Regions from separate parts of the Pseudoxanthomonas sp. 68-E7 genome, predicted to be linked through region 2. Evidence: riboswitches for the same ligand, from Rfam matches in the RefSeq annotation. Region 2 holds a riboswitch; the other holds the start of a gene.

Region 1 (10,109 bases), on a different contig from region 2:
GGACGGCGCGCTGGCCAAGGTCGACGGCATCGCCCTGCGGCTGCCGTTCCAGAGCGATCCGGACACGCGCCAGCGCATCAACGCCGGCACGCTGGAATACATCGACGCCCACCTGAGCCACGTCGCCCAGCACACCTGGTTCGGCTTCTACGGACAGATCGATACCGCGGTGGTGGAAGCCTCGGCGATCCGCGAGGACGGCGCGCTGGTGCCATCGACGTCGCTGGGCAACAACAAGACCTGGCTGGACCTGGCGCGCAAGGTGATCGTGGAGGTCAACGACTGGCAGCCCGAAGGCCTGGACGGCATGCATGACATCTACTACGGCACCGCCCTGCCGCCGCACCGCAAGCCGATTCCGCTGATCCATCCGGACGATCGCATCGGCGACACCGCGCTGCGCTGCGATCCCGACAAGATCGTCGCGGTGGTGCGCACCCACGGCCCGGATCGCAACAGCCCGTTCAATCCCGCCGACGCCACCAGCCAGCGGATCGCCGCGCACCTGATCGAGTTCCTGCAGCACGAGGTGAAACAGGGCCGCCTGCCGCCCAACCTGCTGCCGCTGCAGTCCGGCGTGGGCAACATTCCCAATGCCGTGCTGGCGGGACTGTCGGCCAGCGGCTTCCGTGACCTGACCGCCTTCACCGAGGTCATCCAGGACGGCATGCTGGACATGCTGCGCGACGGCGTCCTGCGCAGCGCCTCGTGCACGGGCTTCGCGCTCAGCCCGGAAGCCAACGAGGTGTTCAAGCAGGACATCGGTTTCTATCGCGAGCGCATCGTCATGCGCACGCAGGAGATCTCCAACCATCCGGAACTGGTGCGCCGGCTCGGCTGCATCTGCATGAACGGCATGGTGGAAGCGGACCTGTACGGCAACGTCAATTCCACCCACATCATGGGTTCGCGGATCCAGAACGGCATCGGCGGATCCGGCGACTTCGCCCGCAACGGCTACCTGTCGATCTTCCTCAGCCCCAGCATCGCCAAGGGTGGCAGCATCTCCTCGCTGGTGCCGATGGTCAGCCACGTGGATCACACCGAGCACGACGTCTCGATCATCGTCACCGAACAGGGCCTGGCGGATCTGCGCGGCCTGTCGCCGAAGCAGCGCGCCCGCGTGCTGATTGCCCGCTGCGCGCATCCGGACTACCGCGACCTGCTGACCGACTATTACGAGCGCGCCTTGCATGCCAGCTATGGCCGCCACACGCCGCACCTGCTGCCCGAAGCCTTGTCCTGGCACCAGCGCTGGCTGGATACGGGCAGCATGAAGGGCTGAGGCAGTCCTCCTTCCTCGGAAGGAAGAAAGCACTCGATATTCCCCTACCCGTCATTCGGCGGTCGGGGAGTGTTGCGAGGGCAAGCGTGGAGCTTCCCGCCAGTCTTTCGCCATCGGGAGCCGCTAGCCCTGGGACAGGGCAGGCGCCCGCTCCATGGCCTGAATGGAGCGAGGCCATCGCCGGATTCGATATCCGCCTCGGAACACGACGGCGCCGGATCCAGGGCCGGGCCGCTTCTTGAAAATTCCTGCGGGCGGGTGTGATGTTTCGCGCGCCGGCGCGAATCATGGTGTCGAGGGCGCGAAGTCCGCGCCGGGAAGCCCATGGATACGATCACCCCTACCATCCCCGCCATGACCGCGATCGACGCCCGCACGCCTTCGGTGCGCCGCCGCGACGCTCCTCCGGCATCGTATTCAAGGTTTCCCGCAGCCGTGCATGCCACGTTCAAGACCCTGCCGATCCGGCACGGGGGATCACCGCGCAACATTTGCGCGCCTGCCCGAACGTCGACCAGGCGCGCAGCGGTGCCTGTTCGCCAGGGCGGCGTCGACCTGTTGGCCAGGATGCTTTCACTGGTGCGGGCTCGCCGGAAGATCGACGGCGCCCGGAATGGCGGCAGCCCGCGCGGGGCATTGGCGCAGCTGAAATGAGCTGAAGCGCTTCCAGCGCGTTGAACCGCGCATTCCCGCAATGCCGGCGCCTCCGGCCTCGAACCGAAGTACCTCACCGGCCGCAAGCCCGTCGCATGCGGTGCGGCCCCTTGCATCCCGACCTCGGAGCATTCCATGCCATCCACACCCGTCCCTCCTTCCGGCGAACGCCTGCACGGCCTGGATGCCGTGCGCGCCATCGCCCTGCTGCTCGGCCTGGTCGTGCATGCCAGCATGTCCTGGCTGCCCGGCGCGCAGTACTTCTGGCTCACCCATGATGCGACCCCGAACGCATGGGCCGGATTGGCGTTCTACGTGCCGCACATGTTCCGCATGCTGCTGTTCTTCCTGCTTGCGGGCTTCTTCGCGCGCCTGGCGCACGAACGCATGGGAACCCGGGCATTCATCCGCGATCGCGGGAAGCGCATCGCCATGCCCCTGCTGTCCGGCTGGTTCCCGATGCTGATGGCGATCCTCGCGGTGGCGGCATGGAACGCCTGGCTGGTCAACAACGGAAAGATGCCCGAAGCCCCTCCCACCCCGCCGCTGTCGCCGCGCCATTTCCCGCTCACGCATCTCTGGTTCCTGTACGTGTTGCTGCTGTGCTACATCGCCGCGATGCTGGTGCGTGCCACGCTTGGCCGCAGCGCATTCGTGCAACGCGCCGCCGATGCCGGCGTGCGCCTGTTCGCCTCGCCGATCGGCCCGCTGCTGCTTGCGATACCGCTGGGATCCGCGCTGGCCACGCATGCCTCGTGGTTCGCCTGGTTTGGCATCCCGACACCGGACCAGTCGTTGTATCCCAGCCTGGCGGCGTGGATCGCTTTCGGCAGCGCCTTCGGCCTGGGTTGGCTGCTGCATCGGCAACCGCAACTGTTGCGGGGCTGGGCCGGCCACTGGCCACTGCACCTGGCGATTGCGGTCGTGGCGACCATCGGCTGCATGCTGCACATCGGGCTTGCGCCGCAACTGGTCGCCGCGCCCCGGGACATGGTTACGCTGGCCTACGCGGTGGCCTATTCCATCGCCGGCTGGAGCTGGAGCTTCGCCCTGGTTGGCATGGGGCTGCGCTTCCTGTCCGGACACAGCCGGATTCGCCGCTACCTGGCCGATGCTTCGTACTGGATCTATTTCGCGCACCTGCCGGTGGTGATGGCGATGCAGGTGGCGATGTCGCGCGTGCAATGGCCGTGGTTCGTGGAGTTCCTGGTGGTCTTGTTGGTTTCGATGGCGCTGCTGCTGTCAAGCTACGACCTGCTGGTACGCAACAGCTTCATCGGCGCCTGGCTCAACGGGCGGCGCAAGCCGCGCGGGTTGGAATACCGCTGAAGCGCTGTTGCGGGTTGACGTCCTTCATGACCCTCTTGACCCGCCATTCGGATGTTGAAAGTGAAAAGGAGCGGGTCCCGGCGTGGCAGGTGACGGTGGGTTTGTTTTTGGCGCGGAGAGCAAATCCCCCTCGGTCCCCCTTCTTCGAAGGGGGAGGAAAAGCAGAGCACTTCCAGTGCTCTTTTAGCCCCCTTTAAAAAAGAGGGCGGGCGTCCGCGCAGCGGGCGACGGGGGATTTGCTTTTGGGGCTGAGCACAAATCCCCTCAATCCCCCTTCTCCGAAGGGCGAAGCAAAGGAAGGCGGAGATGCGGCATCCGCGGATGGATGCCATTTTTCCGAACCGCAGCAGGACGCGCGCCTGCCGGCGACTTCGTCAGGAAGCCTCGAACGCCAGGCTGTAACTCACCGCGCCCTGCGGACGACTGCCATCGAAGGTCAGCGCCATGAAGTATTCGGCCGGCGCGCCTTCGTAGCGCAACGCGGCGTCGTGCGCGAATCCGAAGCGCGCGTAGTAACCGGGATCCCCCAGCACCACGCAGCCACCCGCGCCGGCCTGGCGCAGCCGGGCCAAGCCGGCTTCGATCAGCGCGGCACCGACGCCCACGCCCTGTCGATCCGGCGCCACCGCCACCGGTCCCAGTCCGTACCAGCCGGCTGCGCCGTCGTCGATGACCACCGGCGAAAACGCCACATGTCCGATCACCCGGCCGCCCTGTTCCGCCAGCAGCGCCAGGCTCAGTTCGGCGCGCGCGCGCAGGGCGTCGACTATCGCCGCCTCGGTGCCGCTGCTGTGCTCGGCGCCGGCGAAGGCCTCGCTGATCAGGGCGCGGATGGCGGGCAGGTCGGAGGGCGTTTCGGTGCGCAGGGCGTAGGCGATCATGGCGACAGGTGGACGAACGGAGCCGGCATTTTCACATCCGGCTCTGCTAAAGTGCGCGCCGGATGCAGGAGAGTGGAGCCACGCGGCTCCCGCCGAAGGCGCAGGCTCCCATAATCGCTCAGGCCCGGTTGCCGTCGGCAGCCATCCACTGCGTCCACCCACGCCGATCTGGAGAGAGGTCTTCGATGACCCGCCGAAGGGGCAAGCGGCCCACGCCGCCGAACTCTCAGGCAAAAGGACAGCGGGAGCGGCACCGGATTCCGGTCTTGATGCGAGCGCCTTGCCCCGCGCGCCCCTGGCGCGTGGCTGCCGCGTGCGCACCCACGCCGGTTCCGGCCACTTTCCTGCCGGATACCCGACATGTTGCTGTCCCTGATCTACCTCGTCGCCATCACCGCCGAAGCCATGACCGGCGCGCTGTCCGCCGGCCGCCGGCGGATGGATCTGTTCGGCGTCGTCATCATCGCCTCGGTCACCGCGCTCGGCGGCGGTTCACTGCGTGACATCGTGCTGGGCCACTATCCCCTGGGCTGGGTCAAGCATCCCGAGTACCTGGGCTACACGATTGGCGCAGCCATCGTCGCCACCTTCGTCGCCCGCTGGATGCACCACCTGCGCCAGGCCTTCCTGTGGCTGGATGCGCTGGGCCTGGTCGCCTTCACCCTGATCGGCTGCGCGATCGCGCGCGAGGCCGGGCACGCGCCGGTGATCGTGGTGATCGCCGGCATGCTCACCGGCACCTTCGGCGGTGTCCTGCGCGACGTGCTCTGCAATGAAATCCCGCTGCTGTTCCACAAGGAACTGTATGCCAGCGTGTCGCTGCTCACCGGCGCGGCGTATCTGCTCCTGCTGCATGAGGGAGTGAACGAGTCCACCACCACGCTGGGCTGCCTGGGCGGTGGCTTCCTGCTGCGGCTGATGGCGATCCGCTACAACTGGGACGTGCCGAAGTTCGTCTACCGCGACGAAGTCCACTGACCGGCCGCGAGCCCTTCCCCAATAAGCCGCGCAAGCAAATCACACGCGGTGGCAGGAAAGGACATCACCGTGGCGAAGACCTCCGCACCACGCAGGAGCGGCTCCGGGAACTGCGCCGGCGATCCGGAGAGAGGGAGACGGATCGCCTTCGCACCCGGGCCACTCCTGCGGCCCGCGATTTTTCCCGTTACGCCGCCTGCGACACGTTGCGTTCGCGGCGGCGGCGCACCGCGGCCGCCAGTCGTTCCAGCACCGCGACCGAACGATCCCAGCCGATGCAGCCATCAGTGATGCTCTGCCCGTAGGCCAGCGTCTGGCCCGGTACCAGATCCTGGCGGCCGGCGACCAGATGGCTTTCGATCATGGCGCCGATGATGCGGGTCTCGCCGGCCTCGATCTGCGCGGCGATGTCCTCGATGACCGCGGGCTGGTTCTCGGGATCCTTCAGGCTGTTGGCGTGGCTGGCGTCGATCATCAGGCGCGGCGCCAGGCCGGCCTTCGCCAGCACCCGGCTGGCCGCCTCGACGCTGCCGGCGTCGTAGTTCGGCGCCTTGCCGCCGCGCAGGATCACGTGGCAATCCGGATTGCCGGTGGTGGCGGCAATGGCCGATCGGCCTTCCTTGGTGACGGCCAGGAAATGATGCGGATGCGAAGCCGCGTTGACCGCGTCGGCGGCGATCTTCACGTTGCCGTCGGTGCCGTTCTTGAAGCCGACCGGGCACGACAGGCCGGAGGCGAGTTCACGATGGATCTGGCTCTCGGTGGTGCGTGCGCCGATCGCGCCCCATGCCACCAGGTCGGCGATGTACTGCGGCGAGGTGGTGTCCAGGTATTCGCAGCCAGCCGGCAGGCCCAGGCGATTGATGTTGCGCAGCAGGCCGCGCGCCAGGCGCAGGCCTTCGTTGATGCGGAAGCTGCCGTCCAGGCCGGGGTCGTTGATCAACCCTTTCCAGCCCACCGTGGTGCGCGGCTTCTCGAAATACACGCGCATGACGATTTCCAGTTCCCCGCCCAGCGCATCACGCAAGGGGCGCAGGCGCTGCGCGTACTCCATCGCGGCGATGGGATCGTGGATGGAACAGGGACCGATCACCACCGCCAGGCGGTCGTCGCGGCCCTGCAGGATCTCGTGCAGCGCCTGCCGGCTGCGGGTGACGGTTTCGGATACGGCTTCATCGCAGGGCAGTTCCGCGATCACCTCGGCGGGAGGCGTGAGCGGTTCCAGCTTGCGGATGCGCAGGTCGTCGGTATGGGGCGCCATCGGGGAATCTCCAGGTTGTTTGTCTGTTTTCGATGTCGCCAGCCCCGGAAGCAAAAAAGCCGCCAGGTTCGCTGGCGGCTTTCGGGAATGCGTCTGAACGTTTCGTCAGGGTGAGCGCAGTCCTTCCTCCGCCAGCGGCATCGGAAAGTAGTACCAAAAGTAAAAGCTGGCGCGGGCTGCGTTCATGAGGGTGCATTGATAGCACAGGTTTGCCGCGATGCAAAATGTTTCATTTGCAAGCACCCGGCCCTTCCCACTGGAGCAGCCTGCGGTGGCCCAAAGAAAAACCCCGCCTTGCGGCGGGGTTTTCCGGTGTCGCGGTACCGCGTGGAAAGCCGGATCAGAAATCCATGCCGCCCATGCCGCCCATGCCACCGCCCGGCGGCATCGCCGGCTCGTCCTTCTTCGGGGCCTCGGCCACCATCGCTTCGGTGGTGATCATCAGGCCGGCGATGGACGCGGCGTTCTGCAGCGCGGTGCGGGTGACCTTGGTCGGATCCAGGATGCCGAACTCGACCATGTCGCCGAACTCGCCGTTGGCGGCGTTGTAGCCGAAGTTGCCCGAACCGTCCTTGACCTTGTTGACGATCACGGAGGGCTCTTCGCCGGCGTTGGTGACGATTTCGCGCAGCGGGGCTTCCATCGCGCGCAGGGCGATCTGGATGCCGTGGGTCTGGTCTTCGTTGATGCCCTTCAGGCCTTCGATGGCGGCCTTGGCACGGATCAGGGCGACGCCGCCGCCCGGGACCACGCCTTCCTCGACGGCCGCACGGGTGGCGTGCAGGGCGTCTTCGACGCGCGCCTTCTTTTCCTTCATCTCGACTTCGGTGGCGGCACCGACCTTGATGACGGCCACGCCGCCGGCCAGTTTGGCCACGCGCTCCTGCAGCTTCTCGCGGTCGTAGTCCGAAGAGGTCTCTTCGATCTGCGCCTTGATCTGCTTGATGCGGGCTTCGATGGCGGCGGTGTCGCCGGCGCCGTCGATGATGGTGCTGTTCTCCTTCGAGACCTGCACCTTCTTGGCGCGGCCCAGATCCTTGATGGTGGCCTTCTCCAGCGACAGGCCCACTTCCTCGGAGATCACGGTGCCGCCGGTCAGCACGGCCATGTCTTCCAGCATCGCCTTGCGACGGTCGCCGAAGCCCGGGGCCTTCACGGCCACGACCTTGACGATGCCGCGGATGGTGTTGACCACCAAGGTGGCCAGCGCTTCGCCTTCCACTTCCTCGGCGACGATCAGCAGCGGCTTGCCGGCCTTGGCCACGCCTTCCAGCACGGGCAGCAGGTCACGCACGTTGGAGATCTTCTTGTCGTGCAGCAGGATGAACGGGTCATCCAGGTCGGCGGTCATCGACTGCTGGTTGTTGACGAAGTACGGCGACAGGTAGCCGCGGTCGAACTGCATGCCTTCGACGACGTCCAGTTCGTTGTCCAGGCCCGAGCCTTCCTCGACGGTGATCACGCCTTCCTTGCCGACCTTCTTCATCGCATCGGCGATGATGTTGCCGATCGACTCGTCGGAGTTGGCGGAGATGGTGCCGACCTGGGCGATGGCCTTGTCGTCGGCGGTGGGCTTGCTGATCTTCTTCAGCTCGGCCACGGCGGCGACCACGGCCTTGTCGATGCCGCGCTTGAGGTCCATCGGGTTCATGCCGGCGGCGACCGCCTTGGAACCTTCGCGGATCAGCGCCTGCGCCAGCACGGTGGCGGTGGTGGTGCCGTCACCGGCGTTGTCGGAGGTCTTGGAAGCGACTTCCTTGACCATCTGCGCGCCCATGTTCTCGAACTTGTCGGCCAGTTCGATTTCCTTGGCGACGGAGACGCCGTCCTTGGTGATGGTCGGGGCGCCGAAGCTCTTCTCGAGCACGACGTTGCGGCCCTTCGGGCCCAGGGTGGCCTTGACGGCGTTGGCGAGCACGTTGACGCCGCGCACCATGCGCGAACGGGCGTCTTCGCCGAAACGGATATCCTTTGCAGCCATGGGTATTAACTCCGGGATTCGATATTGGGGATTGGGGATTCGATGGGTTGGCGGGGAGCGGAATGGGTCGGGATTCGATCAGCGCAGAAGTCGCGCTTGTCCGAATCCCGAATCTCCAATGCCGAATCCCGCCTCGGCGATCAGCCGAGGATCGCGAAGATGTCGTCTTCCTTCACGACCAGGTAGTCGGTGCCGTCCAGCTTCACTTCGGTGCCGCTGTACTTGCCGAACAGGACCTTGTCGCCGACCTTGACCTTCGGGGCGCGCACGTTGCCGTTGTCCAGGACCTTGCCTTCGCCGACGGCGACGACTTCACCCTTGATCGGCTTCTCGGTGGCCGAGTCCGGAATCACGATGCCGCCAGCGGACAGCTTCTCTTCTTCCATACGCTTGATGACCACGCGGTCGTACAGCGGCTTGATATTGCTCATTTCAATCCTCTTTAAGTGATTGATTGGACTGGGAAAGGGCGGCGATGTTAGCACTCGGAAAGGGAGAGTGCCAGCAACGCGGGCAAACAAACCCCGGCGAACCGGGATTGCACGGAAATGGGGCCCGGCCGGAGCCTTTCAAGAGCTGGCCGCGGAAAAAAGTTTGGACCGGGGATCAAGGAGGCGTCTGCGATAATCGCTGGCCTATGTCCGTCCTGCTCGCCTTCTGCACCTGCCCCGATGCCGACAGCGCCCGGCGCCTGGCCGGCACGCTGGTGGACGAGCGGCTGGCGGCCTGCGTGAACCTCCTGCCCGGGATGACCTCGGTCTACCGCTGGCGGGACGCGGTGGAAACCACCGACGAGGTCCAGCTGATCATCAAGACCACCGCCGCGCGGCTGCCCGCGCTGGCGGCCCGGCTGGCCGAACTGCATCCCTACGAACTCCCCGAGCTGCTGGCGGTCCAAGCCGCCGCCGGCCTGCCCGCCTATCTGGCGTGGGTGACGGCGGAGACCAGCGAGCCCCGTGAGGAACCCTGACCGATGACGTGGTTGTCCCGCCTGCTGGCCCTGGGCCTGCTGTCCTTCGCCTGCGCCGCGCAGGCCCAGATCCGCCCGCAGGACCTGCCGCCGGTCGATGAGGTGTTCGTCCCCAGCGTCAGCGCGCCCAGCCGCGACCGCATCGAGGTGCATTGGAAGATCGCCGACGGCTACTACCTGTACCGGCACCGGACCGGGGTCGAGGTGAGTGCCGGCGGCTTCACCGCCAGACCGTTGCAGCTGCCCAAGGGCAAGGCCTACCGCGACGAATTCTTCGGCGACGTGGAGACCTACCGCGGCCGCCTGACCGCGGTCCTGCCCGGCCAGGCCGGCGCGGACGCGGATTCGGTCACCCTCAAGATCAAGTATCAGGGTTGCGCGGATGCAGGCATCTGCTATCCGCCGCAGGTCCGCAGCCTCACCGTGAACCTGCCCGGCGGCGCGACCGCCATGGCAGGCAATGACGCCGGCGGCTTCGTACCGCTGGGTTCGCTGACCGGTGCCGGCGCCTCGTCGCTGCTGGGCGGCGGCAAGGGTGGGGTCGATGCCGCGCCGCTGCCGCAGGATCGCGCCTTCGCGGTGGAAGCGATCGCCTTCGACGGCAACCAGCTGCTGCTGCGCTTCACCCCGGCGCGTGGCTATTACGTCTACCGCGACCGCACTTCGATGGCGCTGGAAGGCGCGCCCGGCATCGGCCTGCAGAAACCGCGCTGGCCGAAGGGGCAGGCTTACCACGACGAACACTTCGGCGATGTCATCGTCTATTTCGA
Region 2 (10,109 bases):
TTACGCCGACGCCGGCGAAATGTGGCGCAGCGGCTACGACATGACCCCGGCGGAAATCGCCGCCGAGACCGATCGCCTGTGGGGCCAGGTCAAGCCGCTGTACGAACAGCTGCACTGCTACACCCGCACCAAGCTGCAGGCCACCTATGGCGTGGAGAAGGGCCAGGTCAACGGCATGCTGCCGGCGCACCTGACCGGCAACATGTGGCAGCAGGACTGGGGCAACCTGTGGGACATGCTGCAGCCGTACAAGAACGCCGGCAGCCTGGACATCAGCGAGGCGCTGAAGGCGCAGTACCAGGCCGACTTCGTCAAGGAACTGGGCAAGGCCGGCCCGGCGCCGACGACCGAACAGCAGTTCCAGGCCGAACGCGCCGCGCAGCTGGCGGTGGCCAGGCAGATGACCGAACGCGCGCAGGATTTCTACGTGTCGCTGGGCATGCCCAAGCTGCCTGAGAGCTACTGGTCCAAGACCCAGTTCATCAAACCGCTGGACCGCGACGTGGTCTGCCACGCCAGCGCCTGGGACATGAACATGGGCGGCGAACCCGGCGGCGGTCCGGACGTGCGCACCAAGATGTGCATCAAGCCCAACGAGGAAGATTTCACCACCATCTACCACGAGCTGGGCCACGTCTATTACTACCTGGCCTACAACAAGCTGCCGCCGCTGTTCCAGAACGGCGCGCATGACGGCTTCCACGAGGCCATCGGCGACACCATCGTGCTGGCGATGACGCCGGATTACCTCAAGTCCATCGGCCTGGTCGGCGATCAGCAGCAGAGCCACGACGCGCTGATCAACGCGCAGATGCGCATGGCCCTCGCCAAGGTCTCCTTCATGCCGTTCGGCCTGATGATCGATCGCTGGCGCTGGGGCGTGTTCGACGGTTCGATCAAGCCGGCCGACTACAACCGGGCCTGGTGGGATCTGAAGGCGCGTTACCAGGGCGTGGCGCCGGTGAGCGCGCGCGGCGAGGACTTCTTCGATCCGGGCGCCAAGTACCACGTGCCGGGCAACACGCCGTACACGCGCTACTTCCTCTCGCACATCCTGCAGTTCCAGTTCTACAAGGGCCTGTGCGACGCCGCCGGCTACAAGGGCCCGCTGTACAACTGCAGCTTCTATGGCAACAAGGTCGCCGGCCAGCGCTTCTGGGCAATGCTGGAAAAGGGCGCCAGCCAGCCGTGGCAGGCCACGCTGAAGGAACTCACCGGCACCGAGAAGATGGACGCCAGCGCGGTGCTGGAATACTTCGCGCCGCTGCAGGAATGGCTGAAGCAGCAGAACGAAGGCCAGACCTGCGGTTGGCAGGCACCGCCGGCCGCGACCACCGCGGCCGCACCCGTGGCGCCGGCGGAACCGGCTAAAAAGAAGGGCTGACCTCCCCTTGCGGGAACTGGACAGGGCCGGCGCAAGCCGGCCTTGTTCGTTGCGCGGTCGGATAACGCCGTGTTGTGGCGAAAGTGCGTCGCCTGCGGGCAGGCCCCAGGCATTCCAGACTCGGCTGGCGCGGCCGGACGGATGCCGATTCGGCGCGCGCTCCCCATGGCCTGTTCGCGATGTCCGGATCACGCGACAGGATTTCGACCTCCACCGCCCTGCTTCACCGTCACTTCAAGGACGGCGGCGATGCTGGCGCCCCGCCTTGATGGAATCACGCATGCCCACCGTCTTCGCCCATGCCCTGGTGCCCGCCGCGATCGGTCTTGGCCTCGGTCGCCGGCGCATTCCACCGCGCTTGCTGCTGGCCGGCGCGATGGCGGCGATGCTGCCGGATGCGGATGTGGTCGCGTTCAAGTTCGGCATCGCCTATGCCGATGCGCTGGGCCATCGCGGCGCCAGCCATTCCATCGTGTTCGCGCTGGTCATGGGCGCATTGGCCGCGCTGTTCCGGCGGTCGCTGCGCACGACGGCGATGGGCGCCTTCCTCTTCGTCGGCCTGTCCGCCCTGTCCCATCCCCTGCTGGACATGCTGACCAACGGTGGCCTGGGCGTAGCCCTGCTGTGGCCGTGGTCGGAGCAGCGTTTCTTCGCACCGTGGCAGGTCATCGAAGTATCGCCGTTCGCACACCGCTTCTTCAGCGCGCGCGGCGTGGAGGTACTGCTGTCCGAGGCCCGCTGGATCGGCCTGCCGGCGCTGCTGCTGACGGCAACGCTCGCCGCGCCCCGCCGCCTGTGGGAGCGACGTCAGTCGCGATGAAGCATCCCGAGCGTCCCGGTCGCGACTGACGTCGCTCCTGCGGGGACATCCTTCAATGCTGGGTGGGCGCCGCGTCCGCTTCGGCATCGGCCTCTTCGCCGCCGGCGCGCATGTCCGCTTCCAGCTTCTTCTCGAAATCTTCCAGGCTCATGCCCTGCGCCGCGGCTTCGATGACCGCGGTGTCGCGCAGTTCGTCCGAATAGACCAGGCGCACCGGCTGGCCGTTGGCCTCGTGCAACGCGGCGGCGCGCTTGATCATCGCCAGCACTTCGGCGGCGCTGTCGGAACTGCCGGCGATGCGGCCGTCCATGCCCAGCACCCACACGCCGGCCTGGCGCACGATACCGGCCAGCAGATCACCCTGCGGATTGCGCAGTTCGGCATGCGGCTCGATCGCCGGCGCGTTCGCGCGGGCCAGGTTGCGCGCCTTGATCACCTTGCGCTTCTTGGCGTCGCGGCGGGCCTTTGAATTCGTGGACATCGGGGATTCCTTGATTGAAGCTCAGATTTGATCGGTGGGTTCCAGCGCCGCGGGTTCCTTCGGGCAGGCCTCGGCGCGCTTGCTCACATGGGCTTCCCAACGCCACATCACCCAACCGCCCAGCGTGAGCACGCCCGCGCCCAGCGCCAGCCACAGGCCATGACGGCTCAGCAGCGCCGAGATCACGCCGGCGATGATGGTGTTGATCAGCAGGTTGCTGAAGGCCTGCAGCGACGAGGCCGCGCCACGCTGGCGCGGATACATGTCGAGGATGGCCAGGGTGAGGATCGGGAAGATCAGCGCCACGCCGAACGCGGACAGGCACATCGGCAACACCGCCCACGGAATGCCGATGGCGTCGCCGGCCCACGCGTTGTAGGCGATGTTGGCGATCGTCGACACGCCCATGCAGGCGAAGCCGATGCGGGTCAACCGGGTGCCGCTGATGCGTCCGGCCGCGCGCCCGGACACGAACGCGCCCAGGGTCATGCCGCCGATGGTGGGCAGGAACAGCCAGGCGAACTGCTGCTCGTTCAGGCCCAGCCGATCCATCACGAAAATGGGCGCCGAGGCGATGTACAGGAAGATGCCGCCGAAACTCAGCGAGCCGGCCAGCGCCAGCCGCTGGAAGCGCGGATTCAGGGCGATGGCGAAGTAATCGCGCAGCAGGTGCTTCGGCGAGACCTTCACCCGCACTTCCGGCGGATGCGTCTCCGGCAACCACACGCCCACCGTCAGCAGCAACAGCAGCGAGAAGCCGGCCAGGAACCAGAAGATCACCGGCCACGCGCTCCAGCCCAGGATCCAGCCGCCGATGATCGGCGCGATCGCCGGGGCGATGCCGAAAATCATCGACACCTGGCTCATCAGCCGCTGCGCGTCGTCGCCGTGCAGCACGTCGCGGATCACCGCGCGGCCGACGATGAAGCCCACGCCGGCGGAGAATCCCTGCAACGCGCGGAACAGCAGCAGCGTGGCCATGTCCTGCGACAGCGCGCAGCCGATCGAGGCCAGCAGGAACACGAACAGGCCGCCCAGGATCACCTTGCGCCGGCCGAACGCGTCCGACAGCGGACCATGCACCAGGCTCATCAGCGCATAGGTCAGCAGGTACACGCTGATCACCTGCTGCATCGCCAGCTTGTCCACGCCCAGCTGCGAACCCATCGCATTGAACGCGGGGAAGATGGTGTCGATGGAGAACGGGCCGAACATCGCCAGCCCGCCCAGCAACAGGGCCAGGCGGCGGTTGGACGGCAGCTTGCGGACGCCGGTCATGGCGCGCTCCCGGCGGCGGCGGACGGATCCACCGGTGGCGAGGTCGGCGGCCCCTTCAGCTCGACCGTGTTGCCTTCCGGATCCTCCAGGTACTGGGACGGCCCCATGCCGTCGGCACCATAGCGCTCGCCGAACTCGCCCAGGTTCGCCCCGGCCGCCTGCAGGTAGGCCGCCAGCGCCTCGCGATCGAAGGGTTCCACCCGCAGGCACAGATGATCGACATTGCGGCCGCCGGCGCCCGGCGCGGCCCCGCCCAGCCGGCCCAGCTTGCCGTCCACCGGGACCAGGTCGATCAGCGACTCCCCGGCCCGCAGTTGCAGCAGGCCCAGCTCCGGCCGGTCCCGCTCCACGGCGCAGCCCAGCACCCCGCAATAGAAGGCGCGCATGGCCGCCAGGTCGCGGACACGCAGGACCACGTGGTCCAGGCGCAGCAGTCGGAAGGGGGGCGCATTCATGAACAGGGATGCCGGCGCGGGGAGCCGGACATGGTAAGGCCAACCGGGACGGTGCGGGCGGCCGCAGGCTATAATCCGCGCCGCAAGACCAGGTGGGAGAAGCGGGGAAACCCGCTGCCGAAGGCGCAAACGCCCGTAATCGCTCAGGCCCGATACCACCGCCGCTGCAAACACTCTGGAGAGATCGGCCACGCGCCGGCGCCGAAGGGGCACGAAGCACCCCGCGACCTCGTCCGCGGCGCTTCCAAACTCTCAGGCAAAAGGACAGAGGGGCACCCACGTGCGCACTTCGCACGCCCGGCTTCATGCCTTTTCCGGATGCCCCTGCCCATGTCCCAGACTCCGTCCTCGCTTCGCGATCTCGAGCACCACGACGCTTTCATCGCCCGCCACATCGGTCCCAACGATGCCGAAATCGCGCACATGCTGCGCGTGGTCGGCCACGACTCGCTGGAGGCGATGACCGACGCCATCGTCCCGGCCAACATCAAGTCCGCCGCGCCGCTGGCCCTGCCCGCCGCGATGACCGAAGAGGAAGCGCTGGCCAAGATCCGCGCCGTCGCCGACAAGAACCAGGTGTTCAGGAGCTTCATCGGCCAGGGCTACTACGGCACCCACACCCCCAAGGTGATCCTGCGCAACATCCTGGAGAACCCGGCCTGGTACACCGCCTACACCCCGTACCAGGCGGAAATCTCGCAGGGCCGCATGGAAGCGCTGATCAACTTCCAGACCATGATCACCGACCTGACCGGCATGGAAATCGCCAGCGCCTCGCTGCTGGACGAAGCCACCGCCGCCGCCGAGGCGATGACCCTGGCCAAGCGCTCGGCCAAGTCCAAATCCAACGTGTTCCTGGTCGCCGGCGATACCCATCCGCAGACGATCGAAGTGCTGCAGACCCGCGCCGAACCGCTCGGCCTGACCGTCGAGATCGTGCGGTCGACCGACGCGTTCCATGAAAAGCTGGCCGCCGGCGACTACTTCGGCGTGCTGGTGCAGTACCCTGCCTCCAGCGGCTGGCTGGAGGAATGGGGCCGCGACGCGGAGATCATCCATGGCCACCAGGCGCTGTTCGTCATGGCCACCGATCTGCTGGCGCTGACCCTGCTCAAGACCCCGGGCGAAATGGGCGCCGACATCGTGGTCGGCAACACCCAGCGCTTCGGCGTGCCGTTCGGCTTCGGCGGCCCGCACGCGGCCTTCATGGCCTGCCGCGACGCCTACAAGCGCTCCATGCCTGGCCGCCTGATCGGCGTGTCGGTGGACGCCGACGGCAATCCCGCCTACCGCCTGACCCTGCAGACCCGCGAGCAGCACATCCGCCGCGAGAAGGCCACCTCCAACATCTGCACCGCGCAGGTGCTGCTGGCGGTGATGGCCTCGATGTACGCGGTCTACCACGGTCCGGAAGGCCTGACCCGCATCGCCAGCCGGGTGGCCCGCCTGACCGCCATCCTCGCCGAAGGCCTGCGCTCGCTCGGCCATGCGTCCGTGCATGCCAGTGCGTTCGACACCCTGTGCATCGACGCCGGCGACGCCGCCCAGGCGATCCTGGCCCGCGCCAAACTGGCCCGCATCAACCTGCGCGTGCGCGGCAACGGCTCGCTGTGCATCTCGCTGGACGAAACCACCACCCGCGCCGACGTGGAAGCGCTGTGGAGCGTGTTCGCCAATCCCGGCGCCTCCCTGCCGACCATCGACGCGCTGGACGCCACCGCGCCGTCGCTGATTCCGGAAGCCCTGCGCCGCACCAGCGCGTTCCTGACCCACCCGGTGTTCAACACCCACCACAGCGAGCACGAGCTGCTGCGCTACATGCGCGCGCTCGCTGACAAGGATCTGGCGATGGATCGCACCATGATCCCGCTGGGCAGCTGCACCATGAAGCTCAACGCCACCGCCGAGATGATCCCGGTGACCTGGCCGGAGTTCGGCAACCTGCATCCGCTGGCGCCCGCCGACCAGGCGCAGGGCTACAAGGAACTGATCGACGGCCTGGAAGCCATGCTGGTCGAATGCACCGGCTACGACTCGGTCAGCCTGCAGCCCAACTCCGGCGCGCAGGGCGAGTACGCCGGCCTGCTGGCCATCCGCGCCTACCACCGCTCGCGCGGCGAGGCCAAGCGCGACATCTGCCTGATTCCCGAATCCGCGCACGGCACAAACCCGGCCAGCGCGCAGATGTGCGGCATGCAGGTGGTGGTCACCAAGTGCGACAGCAACGGCAACGTCGATGTCGAGGACATCCGCCGCGCCGCCGAGAAGTACAGCGATCGCCTGGCCGCGATCATGATGACCTACCCCTCCACCCACGGCGTGTTCGAAGAGGACGTGGTGGAGATCTGCAACATCATCCACCAGCATGGCGGCCAGGTGTACACCGACGGCGCCAACATGAACGCGCTGGTCGGCGTGGCCAAGCCGGGCAAGTGGGGTTCGGACGTTTCCCACCTCAACCTGCACAAGACCTTCTGCATTCCGCACGGCGGCGGCGGCCCGGGCGTGGGCCCGTGCGCGGTCAAGTCGCACTTGGCACCGTTCCTGCCGCGCACGCTGGGCGGCGAAGGCGACGTGGGCATGGTGTCGGCGGCCAGCTTCGGCAGCGCCAGCATCCTGCCGATCAGCTGGATGTACATCACCCTGATGGGCGCGGCCGGCCTGCGCAAGGCCACCCAGGTGGCGCTGCTCAACGCCAACTACATCGCCAAGCGCCTGGCCCCGCACTACGAGACTCTGTACACCGGCCGCAACGGCCTGGTCGCGCATGAGTGCATCCTGGATCTGCGTCCGCTCAAGGACGCCACCGGCATCAGCGCCGAGGACGTGGCCAAGCGCCTGATCGACTTCGGCTTCCACGCCCCCACCCTGAGCTTCCCGGTGGCCGGCACGCTGATGGTCGAACCGACCGAGAGCGAATCGCAGCACGAACTGGATCGCTTCATCGACGCGATGATCCAGATCCGCGACGAAATCCGCGCGGTCGAGGACGGCCGCCTGGATCGCGAGGACAACCCGCTCAAGCACGCCCCGCACACCGCCACCCAGGTCAGCGCCAGCGAATGGACCCACGCCTACCCGCGCGAGCTGGCCGCCTTCCCGCTGCCCAGCCTCAAGCTGCAGAAGTACTGGCCGCCGGTGGCGCGCGTGGACAACGTGCATGGCGACAAGAACGTGTTCTGCAGCTGCATCCCGGTGGAAGCCTTCGCCGGCGAACCGGAAGCCTTCAGCGAGCCGAACGTGATGTGAATTTGATTGCAGTTTGTCGAGAAAAGCCCCGCTGATGCGGGGCTTTTCTTTTCCCGGGCTGACAGCCATGGTCGGTCACCGCGTACTATTCACACCAGAAGTCGGAAACCTCGCTGATACGAGCCGCACGTCAAGACATGAGCCCAGCACATCCATTGCTCTTAAAATTCAAGCAGATCCTTTGCTTTCTTAAAGAAGCCGCCATTATCCTGTTGGCAGCATGGCTCGCCATTCTGGCTGGGGAAATCATCTACCGGGGAGCAGGAAATACGTTTGACTGGCTAAGGACCACCCTTACCCCCAGTATTGTTTCCGCATGCTATTTGAGCCTGTTAATTGCTGGTACGCGATTGTTGTTTTCGCTTCCCGCTGCCATCGGTTCCGGAGTATTGGCCTTCCTGCTTTATTCCATTGCCAATCACATCAAATTCGAAAAACTTGGCAGTTCGATTAACTCGAGCGATTTCCTGTTGTCGGGCCAATATCGCGGCGTTGTCGAAATTCTCTGGGGCACTGGTGCGTTCTGGGTTTTCTTGGTCCTGATCATGGCATGTGGCTGGCTACTATGGCTCGCACGCCGTCATTTATTTCGCAAATCTTTTCCACCTCCCGCCGGCATGGCTGTTCATGCCATCTGCGCCGCATCTTTCCTTATGCTGGCGGCGCTTCCCGACTACAACTTCAAGAATGCCCGTTTCCGCGGCAGTGCCGTGGCGACTGGGCTGGATCATTTGGGCATTTCCAATTTCAACTGGGACCCCGAGGCCAACACACGCGCCAACGGACAGTTGCTCAGTTTGCTGATGAACGCTAGTACCGCGCTCATCCTTCCACCTGCTGAATACAACGAGGACGCGATACGGCGGGTGCTTTCAAGCCAGAGCAGCGCGCCAGCTTCGCCATCAGGACGACCCGATATCATCGTTATCATGAATGAGGCGTGGTGGGATCCGACCCTGCTGCCGGGTGTTGGATTTTCAGATGCCTTGCTCTCCGAGCTTGAGAGTGGGTCACGCAGCAACTTGTTCTCTCCCATTTTTGGAGGTTATACCGCCAACACAGAGTTCGAGTTCATCACCCGGCTGTCCAATGCAAATCTGCCTGTCGGAAGTATTCCGTACGCACAATACGTCAACCGCCCTATCCCGACACTGGCGTCAGACTTCAACGCACTTGGATACGAAACGATTGCCATCCACCCCTATAGCAGCCATTTCTGGAATCGGGACAAAGCATATCCCCGTTTCGGTTTCTCGCGCTTCGAGTCTACGGACAACGCTTCATTCGAGGGCGCCAGTTCGGGATTCGTGAAAGACACGGTGCTGTCCCGCTTCATAGCGGACGAACTTGACAAGGGAGACACACCGAAGTTCATTTTCGCCGTAAGCATGCAGAATCATGGCCCTTACCTTGATGGTTCCCATCGCTATGCGGACAAACCGCGCATCAATATAAAACCGAAAGGACGACTGAATCCGGAAGCCGTCGATCTGCTCAGCACATATGCTACAGGCGTACGCGACGCGGTGACGGGCTTCAACCAACTGGTTCGACACATCCGGAATTCCGGTCGCCCGACCCTGCTAGTAATGTTCGGTGACCACCTGCCATTCCTGGGCGACGACTTCCTTGTCTACCATCAGAGCGGTTTCATCAGCTCTCAGGACCCCACGCATTGGACTCCCGAGGACAAACGCAAGATGCATACTTTACCGGTGGTTGCATGGACCAATGGAGCACCCGCGCTGTTACCACAGGAACAGTTCAGTCCGATTTATCTTGGGACCTGGATTAAACGTTCGGTTGGCCTGCCGCTGAACTCCATGGATCGACTCTTGCTCGAGCTTCAGACCAGCCATCCCATTGTGGCCCGACCTGGCGACTATACCTCCACGGAGTCTTCGGACGACCTGATGCAACAATATCGCGCTGTGCAATACGACATCCTGTTCGGGGAAAATTTCGCCTATCCCCTGCTTCGGCCAGATGCAACATCTGCTTCCAGATAGCGCCAGCCCAAGAATCATCAACTGCCCAGCACCTTGATCATATTCAAGCTGGTCACCAGATACCCCAGCCGCGCATACAACGCCTGCGCGCCCGCGTTGTGGGCAAACACATGCAGGCCAATCCGGTCGATGCCCAGCGCGCGCACCTGCGCTTCCATCGCCGCGAACGCCGCCGCCGCATGACCACGGCGGCGATGCGCCGGATGCACACGCACGTCATACACATGCACCTGCCGCTGTTCGCCCTCGGTGTATACGCCGTACCACAGCGAACCCACCACGCCGGCATCGCCCGCCACGATCTCGAATAGATGGTGATCCGGCGTCGCCGTACCCTGCGGCAACAGCTGCGCAAAGGCGGCCTGCGAACGTTCCAGCGCGCCTTCGGCGAGCCAGCGCCCGGCGGAGACATTTTCTTCCGCGTAATTTTCCA

The links. A riboswitch is a leader RNA that binds a small molecule or an ion and turns the genes downstream of it on or off. The one in region 2 is predicted to bind glycine.
Region 1: it holds a riboswitch for glycine, as region 2 does, so the genes downstream of both, AC3DE2_RS00925 (trimeric intracellular cation channel family protein) here and gcvP (aminomethyl-transferring glycine dehydrogenase) in region 2, are expected to answer to the same signal.

Annotation. Positions count from the first base shown of each region.
Region 1 is NZ_JBYMTI010000001.1:190,139-200,247, reverse strand. It holds gene scpC (succinyl-CoA:acetate CoA-transferase ScpC) at 1-1,285, shown strand, start outside; gene AC3DE2_RS00940 (hypothetical protein) at 1,610-1,939, shown strand; gene AC3DE2_RS00935 (acyltransferase family protein) at 2,075-3,268, shown strand; gene AC3DE2_RS00930 (GNAT family N-acetyltransferase) at 3,643-4,149, opposite strand; glycine riboswitch at 4,205-4,293, shown strand; glycine riboswitch at 4,308-4,399, shown strand; gene AC3DE2_RS00925 (trimeric intracellular cation channel family protein) at 4,510-5,127, shown strand; gene AC3DE2_RS00920 (3-deoxy-7-phosphoheptulonate synthase) at 5,315-6,388, opposite strand; gene groL (chaperonin GroEL) at 6,729-8,369, opposite strand; gene groES (co-chaperone GroES) at 8,510-8,800, opposite strand; gene cutA (divalent-cation tolerance protein CutA) at 9,007-9,339, shown strand; gene AC3DE2_RS00900 (protein-disulfide reductase DsbD family protein) at 9,343-10,109, shown strand, end outside.
Region 2 is NZ_JBYMTI010000006.1:254,384-264,492, reverse strand. It holds gene AC3DE2_RS16065 (M2 family metallopeptidase) at 1-1,384, shown strand, start outside; gene AC3DE2_RS16060 (metal-dependent hydrolase) at 1,665-2,204, shown strand; gene AC3DE2_RS16055 (hypothetical protein) at 2,257-2,685, opposite strand; gene AC3DE2_RS16050 (multidrug effflux MFS transporter) at 2,707-3,963, opposite strand; gene AC3DE2_RS16045 (VOC family protein) at 3,960-4,418, opposite strand; glycine riboswitch at 4,584-4,696, shown strand; gene gcvP (aminomethyl-transferring glycine dehydrogenase) at 4,749-7,667, shown strand; gene AC3DE2_RS16035 (LTA synthase family protein) at 7,805-9,676, shown strand; gene AC3DE2_RS16030 (GNAT family N-acetyltransferase) at 9,694-10,109, opposite strand, start outside.